2 regions of the Paenibacillus sp. LjRoot56 genome follow, and region 1 is predicted to be linked to the other one. Evidence: predicted binding sites of a transcription regulator. Region 1 holds the regulator's gene; the other holds the start of a gene.
What was found. Region 1 encodes CtsR, which represses protease genes until heat stress. Its sites were predicted from a motif close to ATGGTCAATAAAGGTCAAACA; they were not measured.
Positions count from the first base shown of each region.

Region 2: the regulator CtsR is predicted to act here: its motif matches at 5,386-5,406, upstream of clpP (ATP-dependent Clp endopeptidase proteolytic subunit ClpP).

Region 1 covers NZ_CAXURV020000001.1:740,862-750,770, forward strand. Annotated here, with positions in the region: rRNA gene ACSQ8O_RS03290 (23S ribosomal RNA) at 1-2,448, shown strand, start outside; rRNA gene rrf (5S ribosomal RNA) at 2,520-2,636, shown strand; gene ACSQ8O_RS03300 (CtsR family transcriptional regulator) at 2,920-3,381, shown strand; gene ACSQ8O_RS03305 (UvrB/UvrC motif-containing protein) at 3,395-3,901, shown strand; gene ACSQ8O_RS03310 (protein arginine kinase) at 3,925-4,986, shown strand; gene clpC (ATP-dependent protease ATP-binding subunit ClpC) at 5,057-7,501, shown strand; gene radA (DNA repair protein RadA) at 7,719-9,086, shown strand; gene disA (DNA integrity scanning diadenylate cyclase DisA) at 9,126-9,909, shown strand, end outside.
Region 2 covers NZ_CAXURV020000009.1:24,821-34,729, forward strand. Annotated here, with positions in the region: gene rapZ (RNase adapter RapZ) at 1-274, shown strand, start outside; gene ACSQ8O_RS36480 (gluconeogenesis factor YvcK family protein) at 328-1,311, shown strand; gene whiA (DNA-binding protein WhiA) at 1,317-2,249, shown strand; gene ACSQ8O_RS36490 (HPr family phosphocarrier protein) at 2,397-2,666, shown strand; gene ACSQ8O_RS36495 (stalk domain-containing protein) at 2,877-4,640, shown strand; gene clpP (ATP-dependent Clp endopeptidase proteolytic subunit ClpP) at 4,717-5,298, opposite strand; tRNA gene ACSQ8O_RS36505 (tRNA-Arg) at 5,478-5,549, opposite strand; gene ACSQ8O_RS36510 (sugar-binding transcriptional regulator) at 5,814-6,836, shown strand; gene gap (type I glyceraldehyde-3-phosphate dehydrogenase) at 6,918-7,925, shown strand; gene ACSQ8O_RS36520 (phosphoglycerate kinase) at 8,092-9,273, shown strand; gene tpiA (triose-phosphate isomerase) at 9,306-9,909, shown strand, end outside.

The sequences.
Region 1 (9,909 bases):
ATACTCCCTAGTGACCGATAGTGAAGCAGTACCGTGAGGGAAAGGTGAAAAGCACCGCGGAAGCGGAGTGAAAAAGAACCTGAAACCGTGTGCTTACAAAAAGTCAGAGCCCTCTATATGGGTGATGGCGTGCCTTTTGTAGAATGAACCGGCGAGTTACGTTCCCGTGCGAGGTTAAGTTGAAAAGACGGAGCCGCAGCGAAAGCGAGTCTGAATAGGGCGCTTTAGTACGTGGACGTAGACCCGAAACCGTGTGATCTACCCCTGTCCAGGGTGAAGGTGAGGTAACACTCACTGGAGGCCCGAACCCACGAATGTTGAAAAATTCGGGGATGAGGTGGGGGTAGCGGAGAAATTCCAATCGAACTCGGAGATAGCTGGTTCTCCCCGAAATAGCTTTAGGGCTAGCCTCGGATGTTGAGTTGTGGAGGTAAAGCACTGATTGGGTGCGGGGCCCGCCAAGGGTTACCAAGTCCAGTCAAACTCTGAATGCCACAAACTTAAATCCGGGAGTCAGACAGTGAGTGCTAAGATCCATTGTCAAAAGGGAAACAGCCCAGACCATCAGCTAAGGTCCCCAAGTGTGTGTTAAGTGGGAAAGGATGTGGAGTTGCACAGACAACCAGGATGTTGGCTTAGAAGCAGCCACCATTGAAAGAGTGCGTAATAGCTCACTGGTCGAGTGACTCTGCGCCGAAAATGTAACGGGGCTAAACACGCCACCGAAGCTATGGCTTGCACGTATGTGCATGGGTAGGGGAGCGTTGTATGTACGTTGAATTCTGACCGTAAGGACAGGTGGAGCGCATACAAGTGAGAATGCCGGTATAAGTAACGAAAAGATCAGTGAGAATCTGATCCGCCGAAAACCTAAGGGTTCCTGAGGAAGGCTCGTCCGCTCAGGGTAAGTCGGGACCTAAGGCGAGGCCGAAAGGCGTAGTCGATGGACAACAGGTGGAAATTCCTGTACCACCGTAGCCGTTATGAGCAATGGAGTGACGCAGAAGGATAGTGACGCGAGCTGATGGATGCTCGTCCAAGCAGTGAGGCTGGTGTGTAGGCAAATCCGCACATCGTAAGGCTGGGCTGTGATGGGGAGGGAAATTTAAGTACCGAAGGTCATGAGTTCACACTGCCAAGAAAAGCTTCTAGCCAGGCGAAGGTGCCCGTACCGCAAACCGACACAGGTGGGTGAGAAGAGAATTCTAAGGCGCGCGGAAGAACTCTCGTTAAGGAACTCGGCAAAATGACCCCGTAACTTCGGGAGAAGGGGTGCCTCGGTAGGGTGAATAGCCCGAGGGGGCCGCAGTGAAAAGGCCCAAGCGACTGTTTAGCAAAAACACAGGTCTGTGCGAAGCCGCAAGGCGAAGTATACGGGCTGACGCCTGCCCGGTGCTGGAAGGTTAAGAGGAGTGGTTAGGGGGCAACCCCGAAGCTATGAATTGAAGCCCCAGTAAACGGCGGCCGTAACTATAACGGTCCTAAGGTAGCGAAATTCCTTGTCAGGTAAATTCTGACCCGCACGAATGGCGTAACGACTTGGGCGCTGTCTCAACGAGAGATCCGGTGAAATTTTAATACCTGTGAAGATGCAGGTTACCCGCGACAAGACGGAAAGACCCCATGGAGCTTTACTGCAGCTTGATATTGGACTTTGGTACGATCTGTACAGGATAGGTGGGAGCCTTTGAAGCCTGAGCGCCAGCTTGGGTGGAGGCATCGTTGGGATACCACCCTGATCGTATCGGAGTTCTAACCTAGTACCGTGATCCGGTATGGGGACAGTGTCAGGTGGGCAGTTTGACTGGGGCGGTCGCCTCCTAAAATGTAACGGAGGCGTTTAAAGGTTCCCTCAGAATGGTTGGAAATCATTCGCAGAGTGCAAAGGCATAAGGGAGCTTGACTGCGAGACCTACAAGTCGAGCAGGGACGAAAGTCGGACTTAGTGATCCGGTGGTACCGAATGGAAGGGCCATCGCTCAACGGATAAAAGCTACCCTGGGGATAACAGGCTTATCTCCCCCAAGAGTCCACATCGACGGGGAGGTTTGGCACCTCGATGTCGGCTCATCGCATCCTGGGGCTGAAGTAGGTCCCAAGGGTTGGGCTGTTCGCCCATTAAAGCGGTACGCGAGCTGGGTTCAGAACGTCGTGAGACAGTTCGGTCCCTATCTGTCGCGGGCGTAGGAAATTTGAGAGGAGCTGTCCTTAGTACGAGAGGACCGGGATGGACGTACCGCTGGTGTACCAGTTGTCTCGCCAGAGGCATCGCTGGGTAGCTATGTACGGAGGGGATAAGCGCTGAAAGCATCTAAGCGCGAAGCCCCCCTCAAGATGAGATTTCCCAGTATGTAAGACCCCTTGTAGACGACGAGGTTGATAGGTTCGAGGTGGAAGTGCGGCAACGTATGCAGCTGACGAATACTAATCGGTCGAGGGCTTAACCAAAATTCCTAAGTAAGTACTTTACGTTGAAGTTTCGTATCTAGTTTTCAAGGCGCAAACAAACGCTTTGACTGTTTGGTGATGATGGCGGAAGGGATCCACGCGTTCCCATCTCGAACACGACCGTTAAGCCTTCCAGCGTCGATGGTACTTGAACCGCAGGGTTCTGGGAGAGTAGAACGTTGCCAAGCAGAAGATGAAACCTTTTTGAGAGAAATCTCAGGAAGGTTTTTTTGTGTTTATATGTGCTCCTAATTCTGTTAAAAGAAAGGAAATAGCCGCTTTTCTTATTTATACATCGAATAAATCCCTAGGTAAGGTCAACAATAGTAAGGTTCACATATGGCTATCGGATTTGTAGGGAGAGACTTTTTAGAGCAGTACTTGTCAAAAAGAAAGGAAATGATTATAATTTAGTTAAGGTCAAAGAAAGTCAAAGTCAATTTACTTCTAGAAATCTGGGAGGCCGAATTGATGCGCAATGTATCAGAAATTATTGAACAGTATTTGAAGCATGTCTTGCAACAAAGTACGGAAGGGGCTATCGAGATTCAACGGAACGATTTGGCGGACCAGTTTCAATGCGTGCCCTCTCAAATCAATTATGTCATTAGTACAAGGTTCACCTTGGAAAAAGGCTATGTGGTGGAGAGCAAACGCGGTGGTGGCGGTTATATTCGGATTCAGAAGATCGAGCTCAAGAGTCATGGATCTATTCTAGATCACATTTTCCGTACGATTCATACCCACATTGATCAAGTCACCTCAGAGGGGCTCATTTATCAATTGCAAGAGGGGCATTATATTTCCACCAGAGAAGCTAACCTGATTCGGGCAGCGATATCCAGAGATGTATTGACCTTTAAACTCCCGCTGCGCGATGAAATTCGGGCTAAGATTCTCAAAGCAATGCTGATATCCTTGCTTAGCAGATAAGGAGGCAGATGGAATGGTTTGTCAGGAATGCGGGAAACGACCGGCGACTCTTCACTTCACGAAGATTGTGAATGGAGACAAGAACGAGTTCCACATTTGTGAGAATTGTGCCCGCGAGAAGGGCGAGATGATTCCAGGAACGTCGAACGGCTTTTCGATTCACAATTTACTTTCAGGTTTACTTGATTTTGAACCATTGTCCGCGGCGAAGTCTCAGGCTATCCGCTGTGATAACTGCGGTCTTACGTACTCGCAATTCAGTAAATTAGGTCGGTTTGGTTGTGGGTCCTGTTATCAAAGCTTTTCGGTCAAACTTGATCCTCTTTTCAAGCGAGTTCATGGGAATATCGTGCATGTAGGGAAAGTTCCCAAGCGAAGTGGCGGTATTATTCAAAGCAAACGTGAAATCGATCTTTTGAAGAAAGATATGATGACCTGTATCGAGAGCGAAGAGTTCGAGCAGGCTGCCCAGATACGTGACCAAATTCGTGAGATTGAGAAGAAAATTGCGGGTATGTAAGTTTGTAAGGGAGTGTGAATCCAGTGACATTACAGCGGTTTACAGGAGATGCTTTGAGTGAATGGATGAAAGGTGAGGGACCAGAGTCGGATATTGTCATAAGCAGTCGGATCCGTATTGCTCGTAACCTGAGAGATTATCCATATCCTATGCTCGCGACCAATCAACAATCACAGGAAGTGCTGGAACAGTTATCTGGTGTTCTTGAGAATGAAGAGTTGGAGACGATAAGCAACTTCTCGCTCATTCCACTCGCGGAGCTGAATGAGCTCGAGCGAATGGTGCTAGTGGAGAAACATTTAATAAGTCCTAATCTAGCTAACGAATCCAGGAATGGGGCCGTTATTTTAAGCGATAATGAATCAATCAGTATCATGATCAATGAAGAGGATCATCTTCGCATACAATGTTTATGTCCTGGTTTCCAGATTAAAGAGGTTTGGGATCTGGCCAACCAGATTGATGATATTTTTGAAACACAGATGGATTACGGATACGATGAAAAAAGAGGCTACCTCACGAGCTGCCCGACTAATGTGGGCACAGGGATTCGTGCTTCGGTTATGATGCACCTTCCTGCGCTAGTGCTTAGTCAGCAAATTAATCGTATTTTATCCGCAGTTACACAAGTTGGGTTGACGGTTAGAGGATTATATGGGGAAGGTAGCGAAGCTTTAGGTAATCTATTCCAAATCTCTAATCAAATTACGTTAGGTCAATCGGAAGAAGAGATCATTGATAATTTATATAGTGTGGCCAGGCAAATTATAGAGCATGAACGCGCCGCCAGACATAAGCTATTACAAGAGTCTAGAATGCGGATTATTGATCGTGTGAATCGGTCCCTTGGTATTCTATCCTATGCGGGGATTATGGACTCTAAGGAAGCGGCACAGCGGTTGTCAGATGTAAGACTGGGTATTGACGTGGGTATCATCAACAATGTATCCTCTCATGTTCTCAATGAACTACTGGTCATGACGCAACCTGGTTTTCTTCAGCAATATGCGGGCGAGAAGCTAAATGCGGAAGAGCGAGATATGAGACGGGCGGAACTGATTCGCGAGAAGTTTGGCAGGGTATAAGAAAAAAGAAGTGAGATAAGATTCATCCTTTAGGAATTCCATAGATATACTACTTTTGGAGGTGTTCGCTATGATGTTTGGCAGATTTACGGAACGTGCGCAGAAGGTGCTTTCTCTTGCTCAAGAGGAGGCTGTTCGATTAGGACATAACAATATTGGAACAGAGCACATTTTACTAGGACTTATTCGTGAAGGTGAAGGCATTGCTGCTAAAGCACTCGTTGCGCTCGGCCTAGGTCTTGAGAAAATTCAAGATGAAGTCGAATCTCTAATTGGCAGAGGACAAGAACAGCCGACCAACATTGCATACACACCTAGAGCTAAGAAAGTGATCGAGCTTTCGATGGATGAAGCGAGAAAATTAGGTCACACGTATGTGGGGACTGAACATATTTTGCTCGGACTTATCCGTGAGGGTGAGGGCGTAGCAGCAAGAGTTCTTAATAATCTTGGTGTTTCCTTGAATAAGGCACGTCAACAAGTTCTTCAGCTGCTAGGCAGCAGCGAAACAGTGTCACCTAGTCATGGTACCAATCCAAATGTGAACACGCCTACATTGGATGGTCTGGCAAGAGATCTGACTGCGTATGCCAAAGAAGGACATTTGGACCCAGTTATCGGCCGTAGCAAAGAGATTGAGCGTGTAATTCAAGTATTGAGTCGCAGAACCAAAAACAACCCTGTACTCATCGGCGAACCTGGGGTTGGTAAAACAGCGATTGCGGAAGGCCTTGCACAGAAAATCATTAACAATGAAATTCCGGAAACGTTAAAAGATAAACGCGTTATGACGCTGGATATGGGTTCTGTTGTTGCAGGAACGAAGTATCGCGGTGAATTCGAAGATCGTCTCAAAAAAATCATGGACGAAATTCGTCAAGCGGGCAATATCGTCTTGTTCATTGATGAGCTTCACACCTTGATTGGCGCTGGCGGAGCAGAAGGGGCAATTGATGCTTCTAACATCCTGAAACCGGCACTTGCTAGGGGAGAGCTTCAATGTATTGGTGCTACAACGCTAGATGAGTACCGCAAATACATTGAGAAAGATGCTGCACTTGAGCGTCGTTTCCAACCGATTACGGTAGATCAACCATCACCTGAAGAAGCTGTTCAGATTCTGTATGGCTTGCGTGATCGCTATGAAGCGCATCACCGTGTGAAAATCACCGATGCTGCGATTCAAGAAGCTGTTAAGCTGTCGGATCGTTACATCACGGATCGTTTCTTACCGGATAAAGCGATCGATTTGATCGATGAAGCGAGTTCCAAAGTAAGATTGCGTTCTTACACGACACCACCTTCCTTGAAGCAGCTTGAAAGCAAGCTAGAAAACATCCGTAAAGAGAAAGATGCAGCGGTTCAGAGCCAAGAGTTCGAGAAAGCTGCAGGCCTTCGTGATACGGAGCAAAAGCTTCGCGAAGAGCTAGACTCGACGAAGAATGAGTGGAAAGAGAAACAAGGTCGTCTGGATACAGAAGTAACACCAGATGATATCGCACAAATCGTAGCGAGTTGGACGGGAATCCCGGTCAGCAAGCTTGCTGAGGAAGAAACCGACCGTTTGCTCAAAATGGAAGATATCCTTCATGAGCGCGTCATTGGACAAGAAGAAGCAGTTAAAGCTGTGAGTCGTGCGATCCGCCGCGCAAGAGCAGGTCTGAAAGATCCGAAGCGTCCGATGGGTTCCTTCATTTTCTTAGGACCAACGGGTGTTGGTAAAACCGAGCTTGCACGTGCGCTAGCAGAATCCCTCTTCGGAGATGACAACGCCGTTGTTCGTATCGATATGTCCGAGTACATGGAGAAGCATTCGACTTCCCGTTTGGTAGGGGCGCCTCCAGGTTATGTGGGTTATGAAGAAGGCGGTCAGCTAACTGAGAAAGTTCGCCGCAAACCATACTCCGTTGTCCTGCTCGATGAAATCGAGAAAGCACATCCTGAGGTGTTCAACATCCTGTTGCAAGTGTTAGAGGATGGTCGTTTAACGGATTCCAAAGGGCGTACCGTTGATTTCCGTAATACGCTAATCATTATGACTTCCAACGTCGGCGCGGACATGATTAAGAAAAACTCCTCGCTTGGCTTCACAGCTGCACTTGATGCTGGAAGAGACTATACGAATATGAAAGACAAGGTTATGGGTGAGTTGAAGAAAAGCTTCCGTCCTGAGTTCCTTAACCGGATTGATGAAATCATCGTGTTCCACTCTTTGGATGAAGCACACATTGCTCAAATCGTTAGCTTAATGGCTGATGATCTGCGCAAGCGTCTGAAAGAGCAAGAGGTTGATTTCTTGTTAACGGATAAAGCGAAGATGTTCCTGGCCAAGGAAGGATTTGATCCAACCTACGGTGCGCGTCCATTACGCAGAGCGATCCAGAAGCATATCGAAGATCGCCTATCGGAAGAATTGCTGAGAGGTAATATTTCCAAAGGTGATTCACTCACGATTGATGAGAATGAAGGGGAGCTGGTTGTCCTTAAGGGCGAAGGCGTCTCATTAACGAAATAAGAGAAAGTGAAGAAGCATTTCACTTCATCCGATGAGGGTGGGGTGAGATGCTTTTTATTTAAGCCAGCAATATTTCTAGATAAACGCTCCTGTCCTAACTGGACGGTGTAGTCGTTTATTTTGTTTCAGCACTTTCATGAGAAACATAAAAATGGTAAACTTTATTGGTAAGGATAGCCAAAAAGGATATCCCCCATGTTAAGGAGCAACTTCTTCTATGAGTAAACAAAAAACCAAATTTAGCTGTCAAGAATGCGGCTATGATTCACCGAAATGGATGGGTAAATGTCCAGGTTGTCAGTCATGGAATACGATGGTGGAAGAAATTGAAACAGTCGTTCGTACGCAGGGTATGACATCTTCGATCCCCAAAACGAAAGAAAAAGCGATCCCCATCATACATATAGAAAGCAGCTCTGAACCGAGAGTTGTCACAAGCAATAAAGAATTAAATCGGGTCCTAGGTGGAGGTATCGTCCCTGGATCACTTATCCTCGTTGGTGGAGATCCCGGTATCGGGAAATCAACCTTGCTTCTGCAAACGTCCTTCGAACTCACACAAGCCCAGCAAAAAGTCCTTTATATATCAGGAGAAGAGTCCATTAAGCAGACCAAGCTTCGCGCCGATCGTTTAAATGCGTCATCTCCGCTGCTATACGTATTATGTGAGACGAACCTCGAACTTATCGAGGAAGCTATACAAGAAACGAATCCTGACTTTCTCGTCATTGACTCGATCCAAACGGTATTTCACCCGGCGATCACTTCGGCGCCTGGAACCGTATCGCAGGTTCGAGAATGCACAGGCCATTTTATGAGAATAGCTAAGGGTAAGGGAATTGCAACGGTCCTTGTCGGGCACGTGACGAAGGAAGGGGCAATAGCGGGGCCTAGAATGCTAGAGCATATGGTCGATTGTGTTCTCTACTTTGAAGGGGAGCGGCACCATTCCTATCGTGTGTTAAGAGCGGTAAAGAACCGTTTTGGCTCAACAAATGAAATTGGTATCTTTGAAATGCAAGAGGTTGGTCTCGTAGAAGTTAACAACCCATCGGAGTTATTTCTATCGGAAAGGCCACTTGGTGTGGCTGGTTCTGCTGTTGTTGCAAGTATGGAGGGGACTCGTCCCGTTTTAGTGGAGATTCAAGCACTCGTCTCCTCGACGAATTTTCCATCTCCGAGAAGGATGGCGACGGGGGTTGATCACAATCGTCTCTCCTTAATTATCGCAGTGTTAGAGAAACGTATGGGCATGTTCTTGCAAAATCAAGATGCTTATCTCAACGTGGCAGGTGGAATCAAGCTGGATGAACCAGCCGTGGATTTGGCGATCGCCATTAGTATCGCATCCAGTTTCCGAGATCAACCGACGCAACCATTTGATGTTGTGTTCGGTGAAATCGGTTTAACAGGAGAAGTCCGCGGCGTATCTCGGATTGATCAACGTGTGAAGGAAGCAGAGAAGCTTGGTTTCCGTAGAGTGATTATGCCTGAGAAAAGTTTGAAGGGGTGGACACATCCGAAAGGCATGGAGATTATTGGGGTAAACACGGTGGCTGAGGCATTGAAAGCAGCGCTGGGTTAGCGTGAGTTCTGCAAGCTATAAGCCTTCAGGAGGAAAATGATGAGTAAAGAAGAGATGAAACGAGATGTGATGAGCCAATTGCTCCAACTGGTAGCACCTGGTACACCATTTCGTGATGGTTTGGAGAATGTCTTACGCGCCAAAACAGGTGGGCTGATCGTTGTAGGTTTCAGTTCTGAGGTAACTGAAATTGTAGATGGAGGGTTCTCCATCAATTGCGATTTCTCGCCTAACTATTTGTATGAGCTTGCCAAAATGGATGGTGCGATTATCCTCAGCGAGGACATTAAGCGCATCCTTTATGCGAACACCCAGTTGATCCCGGATTCCTCTATATCTTCGTCAGAAACGGGGATTAGACACCGGACAGCTGAGCGTGTGGCGAAGCAAACGAATAAATTAGTTGTGTCCATTTCACAGCGGCGGAATGTCATTACACTTTATCAAGGTAATTTAAGGTATGCGTTGAAGGATATCGGTGTCATCCTCACCAAAGCGAATCAAGCAATCCAAACGTTGGAGCGGTACAAGGTTGTTTTGGATCAGTCTTTAACGAATCTGAGTGCCTCGGAGTTTGAGGAACTAGTAACCCTGCATGATATTACCAATGTCATTGCCAGATTTGAGATGGTTTTACGCATTAAAGCGGAAATTAATCGATATATTAATGAACTTGGCAATGAGGGACGCTTAATTAGCATGCAATTAGAAGAACTTGTTGGCAATGCGGAACTTGAGGCGCGTTTGCTCGTAAAAGATTATGTAAGAGAATTATCCGAAGAAAGAGTCAAGGAGATGCAGGCTGGTTTGAAGCGTCTGTCAT
Region 2 (9,909 bases), on a different contig from region 1:
GCGTCCGCAGACGGGTCAGGACCCAGATGTTTATGACTATGTGATGAAGTGGTCAGAGACGCAAGAATTTCTGACAAAGCTGCTCGATATGCTGAACTTCTTAATGCCTCAGTATAAGAAGGAAGGCAAGAGCCAAGTTGTTGTTGGTATTGGTTGTACAGGAGGTAAACATAGATCGGTTGCAATTACAGAATATCTAGGTAAAGTTATGGGGAACAGTGAGACTGAGACTGTGCGTCTAAGTCATCGGGATTCCGAGCGGGACCGTGTATAGACGGCTATGTGAGGCTTCGATAGGGGTTTTCTCATTAAGAGGGTGAAAGAAGTATGGAGCTTGGTCAATTACAACGTAAGCCCAGAATAGTCGTTATTGGCGGTGGAACAGGGCTCTCTGTTATGCTGAGAGGGTTGAAAGAAAAGCCGGTTGATATCACAGCTATCGTGACCGTTGCAGACGATGGAGGCAGCTCCGGTATCTTGCGAAGTGAATTGCAGATGCCGCCTCCGGGGGATATTCGAAATGTGTTAACATCGTTAGCTGACGTTGAGCCGTTGTTGTCATTGATGCTTCAGTATCGATTTCAGAATGGTACAGGTTTAGCCGGACATAGTCTGGGAAATCTAATACTAGCGGCATTGACAGATATTACAGGTGATTTTGTTACTGCCGTGCAAGAAATGAATCGCGTATTTGCTGTTCGCGGGAGAGTTCTCCCGGCTTCGAATCAAGCCATTGTGTTGAAAGCCATTATGGAGGACGGAACTTTAGTTGTTGGGGAGTCCAAAATTCCGAAGGCCGATGGACGGATCAAGAGAGTATTTATTGAACCGGCAGGGGTAACCCCACTTACAGAAGCCGTTCAAGCGATACGCGAAGCGGATGCCATCTTGTGCGGTCCTGGCAGTTTATATACAAGTTTGCTGCCGAATTTGCTTGTTCCAGGGATTGCTAAGGAGATCGTGGCATCGAACGCTGTGAAATTGTTCATTTGTAATGTCATGACACAGCCAGGCGAAACCGATGATTATTCTGTGAGTGATCATCTGGATGCGATTTATGATCACTTAGGTCAGCATTTGTTTGATTATGTGATCGTGAATAATGGTGAAATTCCACCGCAAGTGCAAGCCAAGTATGCGGAAAAAGGTTCAAAAGCGGTTCATTTAGATTTGGATGAAGTGACGAAAAGAGGATATCGGGTCATTGCAGATCGACTTGTGTTATTCCGTACTTATCTTCGTCATGATGCAGAGAAATTGAGTGACCATATCTATCAGCTCGTCGAAAGCTGGCTGTTAAGGAAGAAGTGAGTCCCTTGTCCTTTGCGGCAACAACCAAAAAAGAATTAACATTAATTAATGATTCGGAGTCATGCTGTGAAAAAGCGGAGCTGTCCGCGCTCATTCGTATGAATGGCGCTGTTCAGTTAACAAGCCAGCGTGTCGTGTTGGATGTATCCACGGAGAACGCTGCGATTGCACGGCGAATTTACTCGCTGATCAAGAAGACGTATAATACACACACGGAGTTGCTCGTGCGTAAGAAGATGCGTCTAAAGAAGAATAATGTGTACATTGTTAGGGTGCCTGGCCAAGTACAGGAACTTCTCAGTGATTTGAAGATCGTCTCGGAGGGTTTCATTTTTACGACGGGGATTAACAAGGACATTATTCGCGGCAATTGCTGCAAGCGTGCTTATCTTCGAGGAGCCTTCATGGCTGGTGGTTCTGTCAATAACCCGGAGGGATCTTCCTATCATTTGGAAATTGCTTCGATTTATGAAGAGCACTGCAAAGCTTTAACACAGCTTGCGAATAAGTTTGACTTAAACGCCCGATTCATTGAACGTAAGAAAGGGTTCGTGCTGTACATCAAGGAAGGCGAGAAAATTATCGAGTTTCTCAATATCATTGGGGCCCATCAGGCGCTGCTGCGCTTCGAGGATGTCCGGATTATGAAGGATATGAGGAATTCCGTTAATCGCATCGTGAACTGTGAAACGGCGAACTTGAACAAAACGATCGGGGCAGCCGTCAGACAAATCGAAAATATTCGATTGTTGCAGCGGGAGATCGGTCTAGATAGCTTGCCTGAGAAGTTAAGAGAGGTTGCGGAGATTAGACTTGCGCATCCTGACTTGAATTTGAAGGAAGTTGGCGACATGCTTTCGGGCAGTGTTAGCAAGTCAGGTGTGAATCATCGCCTGCGGAAAATAGACGAATTAGCCGAAAAACACCGAAATTCGTAGGAAAGTCCGGGCTGTACAACGCTTGTATAAGTTTTTCGCATTTTTTCTAGTGTACTTGAAGGAAAAATGCTATAATATTAAAACATAAGGTAAACGCTGTTATTAATAGTAATCCATATAAGCTCCACACTAGGGGGAATTAGTTCCATGTCCAGACGTCCAGTCGTTGTGAAGTTGAGAACAGGACTTCATGCCAGACCTGCGGCATTGTTTGTTCAAGAGGCGAATAAGTTTTCATCGGAGATCTTTGTTGAGAAAGATGAGAAGAAAGTGAATGCGAAGAGCATCATGGGAATTATGAGTCTTGCGATCAGCACAGGGACCGAAGTCTTCATAAGTGCAGAAGGTTCGGATGCAGAGCAGGCTGTAAACGCTTTAGTCACATTAGTCAGTAAGGAAGAGTTGGAAAACCAATAATCCTTTAAAAGCCTACCTTTCGAGGGGGCTTTTTTGCATTGTAGAAGTAAAACGCAAACTTTCTAAAAGTGTCAAAATTGTTAACAAATAGTGGCATAGGGCAACCTTTTTCATTTGGCTACGTCTAATAAACGTGGTCGTGATGGATAAGGCTATTTGTATTTCCAAATAGCGCCCCTATCCCAAGTTTGAAGAAGGAGCCGAAGTGAAATGAATGTAGTAAAGAAAGAAATGATTGCCCTACTGGCTGTACTCGTATTTCTAGTTAGTACGATTACTGCACCAGCCGCGCATGCGGTATCAACAAGTTCGTCCTTTATTTTACTTTATATCGACAAAGCAGAAGCTTTCGTGAATCAAGAGCAGATTCATCTAGAATCCCCTTCTACCATCATTGATGGAAGCACCTTCGTTCCAGCCAAATTCTTGGGTGATACATTAGGGTTTCAAGTAGAGTGGAATGATTTATCCCGTACGATTCAAATGGCACCTCCAGGTTACAACATCGTGCTTGATCCCGATCATAAGACGGTGACAACGAATGGGGTGGATGTACCCTTTAAATCCGTAGCAGCTATCGTGAATGGCAAGTTGCTTGTGAAGCTGACGTGGTTGGCTGATTACATGGGTGCAAAGTATACCTACAATAGTGAGCTAAGACGTGTAGAGATAGTACATTTTAAGGCGCCTGAGGGCATCTACATCGATCAAGATAGTAATTCTCGTCCAGTTGCCAAGTTCGCCACTGCGAAGCCTACCTACAGGCTTGGTGAGCCTGTTAAGTATTTGGATTTGAGTTATGATCCAGATGCAGAGGGTATCGTATCTTTCGATTGGACAGGTAAACAAGAGGCGTTCTTCAAAGCTGGCCAATATCCAGTAACCTTAACGGTTAAGGATGGTCATGGGCATGTGAGTAAATTATTCAAAAGCTTTGTGACTGTTGTAAATGAACCGTATTTGTCAGAAGTCGAGTACCCGATTTATATGAAGCCGGTTGGTGGTTTTATTAAAACGAACTGGACAACGATCTGGTCACATTTTAACGAGTTACCGCTGCTTCCGAAAGACGTGAAAGAAGTACAAGGACGTACGCTGCTTGTTAGCGACAGTCCAGAAGAATTTACGTCAAGCGGTATTTTGTATCAAGACAATATTAATGGTAAAGCGCGCTTATACGCAGATCATATCAATGGCACGCAACAGAAGATGACGTTTGCCATCTTTGCAACAAACAACACGGATAAGCCGATTACAATCAAAACGACAAATAAAGGCGAAGTCTACCCTTCTGTTTATGCGAATTTGATCGGCAGCGAAGCTTCGGTTGATTTCCTTCTAAACAACGTTTACACGGATACAATGACGGTTCCGCCTAAAGCAAGCTATGTATACGCCAAATTACCAGATTTCTATCCAGGTCAAGGTGTAAATTTGTTCTATGATGTCGAAACGGATGGCGAACTTCAAATGTCCTTTATCGCAACGGAAAAGATGCTGACACCAACGATCGTGAAGGAGTTGCCTCTACTCGCCTTTAATGGTCATGTTCGCGGTACTTTCCCCGTTTCCGAGATTGAATGGAAAATTGATGCTACGAGCTTTACGAAAGCCTCCAGATTAACGATCGGAGATAATAAGACGGATCCATTCGTCAAAGGCTACGACGTAATGCGTAAGCAAGTCGTAGAGAATGGTGGTAATTACGGCGTCGTCTATAAAATCCATGCCGATAAGCCGCGCAAAATGGCTGTCATGATCATGGCAAGAGGCGGCGTGTTCAAGGGACCGTTTAAAATCAACGGTGAAATCATTCCTGTTCCGTATTCCGGTGTCATTACGGCATTTGATGGCTTGGAAGTGCTGGCACGTACCACGGGCACGGAAGATGCGTTAGATATCGAGTTTACGCCTCCAGCGGGCTCAGCGTTCCCAATTGATTTGATCTTTTACCCATTGGAAGATTTGAAATAAATCCAATAAAAAAACCAGCCAGTCTTCGTTAGCTCAAATGAGCGAATGAAGATCTGGCTGGTTTTTTATTTATGAATTAGACGCGCTCGATGACTTTATCGATGAGTCCGTATTCGGCTGCTTCTTTAGCACTCATGAAGTTATCACGGTCCGTATCCTTCTCAATACGCTCGAACGTTTGTCCCGTGCGCTCTGCTAGGATCGTGTTCAGGTTATCTCTCATTTTCAAAATACGCTTAGCGCGAATTTCGATATCAGAGGCTTGACCTTCTGCGCCGCCAAGTGGTTGGTGAATCATGACTTCGCTGTTCGGAAGCGCATAACGCTTGCCTTTGGCACCGGCAGTGAGCAAGAATGCACCCATGGAAGCGGCCATGCCTACACAGATCGTGGATACGTCTGGTTTGATGAACTGCATCGTGTCGAAGATCGCCATACCAGCTGTGATGGAGCCGCCGGGGCTGTTAATGTAAAGCGAGATATCTTTATCAGGATCTTGTGCGGCCAAGAAGAGCAACTGAGCAATGATGGAATTCGCCACAACATCGTTGACACCCGTGCCTAAGAATATAATGCGGTCCTTCAGCAAGCGAGAGTAGATGTCATATCCTCTTTCACCGCGCGCGTCTTGTTCGACGACCATAGGAATAAAACTCATGAGAATGACCTCCTTGGGGTTGGGTTACCTACTATTGGGTACATACTATTTACAGTATCTACAAGTATGATAACGAAAAAACGTCTGAAGGTCAAGAAAGGTCAAACTAAACACAAAAAAAATCAGCTTCAGAGCTGATTTGGCGATTAAACCTTAACTCATGTAGCTGATTTGTTGGACGCGCCCGAAAGGAATCGAACCTTTATCTCAGGCTTCGGAGGCCTACGTCATATCCATTGGACCACGGGCGCATAGTTTAGAAAAAGTGAAGCAAGGGTTATTATAAGTCAGCTTTCCATAAAAAGCAAGATGGTAAGCCCTTACAGGTCTATTTGGAGAAAAATGTTTGAACAAATGTTGAATGTTGCGAAGGAAATGGTTATAATAAGAACTGTAAACGAGAAATGAAATACGTAATTATGCAAGGAACTTTTTTTTCACCCGGGTGGGACACAAAATGTATACCTGGGACAAAAAACGTCCTACATTGGATCGGGAGCGTTGGAAGTCGTCCTATGAGAGAGATTCTAGACATTCAAAAACAGCTCATGCCTGATCTTATGGACATCATGAAGAAACGCTACTCGATTCTGCAGCACATCTTGGTTTCCGGTGTTGTCGGACGAAGGACGTTAGCGTCCTCACTCGATATGACGGAGCGCGTACTTCGCGGTGAAGTCGATTTCCTGAAGGAGCTAGGGCTTCTGGAATCGGACGCAAGTGGTATGCAGATCAGCGAATCTGGTCGTCAGCTGCTGGAAGACATGCAGCCGATCATTAAGATGGCGTTTGGCTTAACAGATCTGGAAGATAGCATTGCCAAAGCTTTTCGCATCTCCAATGTGATTATCGTACCTGGGGATTCCGACACTTCCGTATTTACGAAGAAAGAGCTTGGACGCGCTGGCGCTGCCGCCTTACGTAAATATGTTGCCAAAGATGATATCATCGCGGTAACAGGTGGGTCGACAATGGCTCAGATCGCTAATAACCTAGCTATCTCGTCTTCTATGAAAGGTAGTTGGTTCGTCCCTGCACGTGGAGGACTTGGTGAAAGTGTGGATATGCAAGCGAACACGATTGCTTCCATTATGGCCAAGAAAACAGGTGGGAAATACAGGTTGCTGCATGTTCCGGATCATCTTGGGGAAGAAGCGTATCAATCGCTGATTCAAGATCCACAGATTCAGGAAGTTGTAAACGCGGTGCGCAGTTGTCGCATTGTTGTACATGGTATCGGAGATGCTATGGTCATGGCACGCAGACGTAAAGTAGATAGTGATACTACGAGCAGTCTGAGAGCTGATGGTGCACTTGCTGAAGCGCTTGGTTATTATTTTGACCGCCAAGGAAATGTGGTTCATAAGATGCCGACAGTCGGACTTCGACTGGAAGATCTGCATCGTGTTGAAGTTGTGATTGGTGTTGCTGGTGGGAAGAGCAAAGGGGAAGCGATCGCTTCTGTACTAAGACATGGGCAAGAAGATGTACTTGTAACAGATGAAGCAGCTGCCTTAGAAATCATGAAGCATGTATAGCTGAAGTTGCCATCATAACGTATGCCATTCATGGCTGCGTTTTGAAATATAATATTTATGTAATCTTAGGAGGAAATGACTATGACAACAAAAGTAGGTATTAACGGTTTCGGACGTATTGGTCGTAACGTATTCCGCGCAGCATTGAACAACCCAGATGTACAAATCGTAGCAGTTAACGATTTGACAGACGTTAAAACATTGGCTCACTTGCTTAAATATGACACTACTCACGGTAAACTAGACGCTACAGTTGAAGCTGGCGAAGGCGAATTGATCGTTAACGGTCGTTCCATCAAAGTTTTTGCTGAGCGTAACCCTGGGGATCTGCCATGGGCATCTGTAGGCGCTGAAATCGTAATTGAATCCACTGGTATTTTCACAGCGAAAGAAAAAGCAGAACTTCACTTGAAAGGTGGAGCTAAGAAAGTTATCATTTCCGCTCCAGCTTCCGACGAAGATATCACAATCGTACTTGGTGTTAACGAAGACAAATACGATCCAGCTGCACACACAATCATCTCCAACGCTTCTTGTACAACAAACTGTCTAGCTCCTTTCGCGAAAGTTATCAACGATAGCTTCGGAATCGTAAAAGGTATGATGACAACTGTTCACTCTTACACAAATGACCAATCCGTACTTGACGTTCCACATAAAGACCTTCGTCGTGCTCGTGCAGCAGCTGAGAACATCATTCCTTCCAGCACTGGCGCAGCTAAAGCAATCGGTCTAGTTCTTCCTGAGCTTAAAGGCAAATTGAACGGTATGGCTATGCGTGTTCCTACACCTAACGTATCCGTAACTGATTTGGTTGTTGAGCTTAAAGTTAACGTAACAGTTGACGAAGTAAACGCAGCTTTGAAACAAGCTTCCGAAGGCCCTCTTAAAGGCATTCTTAACTACACAGAAGATGCACTTGTATCCAGCGACTTCAATGGTGACCCAGCTTCCTCAACAATCGATGCATTGTCCACTATGGTAGTTGGCGACAACATGTTGAAAGTTGTTTCCTGGTACGATAACGAGTGGGGTTACTCCAACCGCGTTGTTGACTTGGTAGCTTTCATCGCGAAAAAAGGTCTGTAATTTCATAATTCATCAACTGGAAAACCACATGAAGGGGAGAAGCGATTCTCCTCTTTATGTGCGATTTACACATAGAAAAAAGATAGAATCGGAAGAGAACCATACACGCTCAGGGCTATGCTTACGAAGTCAGTTTTCTGACGAAAACCTTTAGGAGGCTTTTACGATGAATAAGAAAAGTGTTCGCGATGTTGAAGTAGCTGGTAAAAGAGTATTTGTTCGCGTTGATTTCAACGTGCCTGTAGAAAACGGACAAATCACTGACGATACACGTATCAGAGAAACGCTTCCTACGATTAAATTCTTAGTTGAGCAAGGCGCTAAAGTAATTCTTGCTGCGCATTTTGGTCGTCCAAACGGACAAGTGGTCGAAGAGCTTCGTTTAACACCAGTTGCAGCAAAATTGGCTGAGCTTCTGGGTCAAAACGTGATCAAAGCGGATCAATCCGTTGGTGAAATCGTGAAAGCACAAGTCGATGCGCTTGAAAATGGCGACGTTCTTTTGCTTGAAAACGTTCGTTTCAACGAAGGTGAAGAGAAGAATGATCCAGAGCTTGCAAAAGCTTTCGCTGATCTAGCTGACCTGTTCGTGAATGATGCTTTCGGTGCTGCTCACCGTGCACATGCTTCGACTTCAGGTATTGCAGCTTACATCCCAGCTGTTTCCGGTCTTTTGATGGAGAAAGAGCTTGATGTTCTAGGCAAAGCGCTGAACAACCCAGAGCGTCCTTTCACAGCTATCGTTGGCGGATCCAAAGTTAAAGACAAAATTGCAGTCATTGAGAACCTTCTGAACATTGCAGACAACGTCTTGATTGGCGGCGGTCTTTCCTATACATTCTTGAAAGCACAAGGCTATGAAATCGGTAAATCACTTCTGGACAATTCGAAACTTGATTTAGCGCTTAGCTTTATTGCAAAAGCAAAAGAAAAAGGTGTAAACTTCTTGCTTCCGGTGGATATCGTTGTTGCTGATAAATTCGGCGCAGATGCTAACGTGCAAATCGTTGACATCGACAGCATCCCTGCTGATTGGGAAGGCATTGACATCGGACCGAAAACACGTGAAATGTATGCAGACGTTATCGCGAAGTCCAAACTAGTTGTTTGGAACGGACCGATGGGCGTATTCGAAATCGAGCCTTTCTCCCACGGTACACGTGCAGTAGCACAAGCGTGTGCAGACACTGAAGGTTACACAGTAATCGGTGGTGGCGATTCCGCTGCTGCAACGGAGAAATTCCATTTGGCTGAGCAAATGAACCACATGTCCACAGGCGGCGGCGCTTCCTTGGAGTTCATGGAAGGTAAAGCATTGCCAGGCGTAGTAGCACTTAACGACAAATAAGAAATTATTTTTCATAAAAGGAGCCCTAATTCATGAGTAGAACACCGATTATTGCGGGTAACTGGAAAATGTTCAAAACCGTTTCTGAAGCAATCAGCTTCGTGAACGAAGTAAAAGGCAGCACAGTTGAAGGCGTGGAGAGCGTTATTTGCTCCCCTTTCACAAACCTTCCTGCTCTTGTTGAAGCTACAAAAGGTACGGACGTTCACGTTGGCGCACAAAACCTTCACTTTGAAGATAACGGCGCATTCACAGGTGAAATCAGCGGTGTGATGCTGAAAGATCTTGGCGTTGAATATGTCATCATCGGTCACTCCGAGCGTAGAGCTTACTTCGCTGAGTCTGACGAAATCGTGAATAAGAAAGTCGTTGCGGCTTTCAAACACGGCTTGAAACCAATTCTTTGCGTAGGTGAGAAGTTGGAAGAGCGTGAAGTGGGTCAAACGAAAGACGTTTGTAAAGTACAAACAGAAGCAGCTTTTGCTGGTCTAAGTGCAGAGCAAGCAGCACAAGTCGTTATTGCTTATGAGCCAATCTGGGCAATCGGTACAGGTAAATCTTCCACAGCTGAAGATGCACAAGACGTGATCGGTTACATCCGTACATTGGTTAGCGGTCTTTATGGCGCAGCAGTTG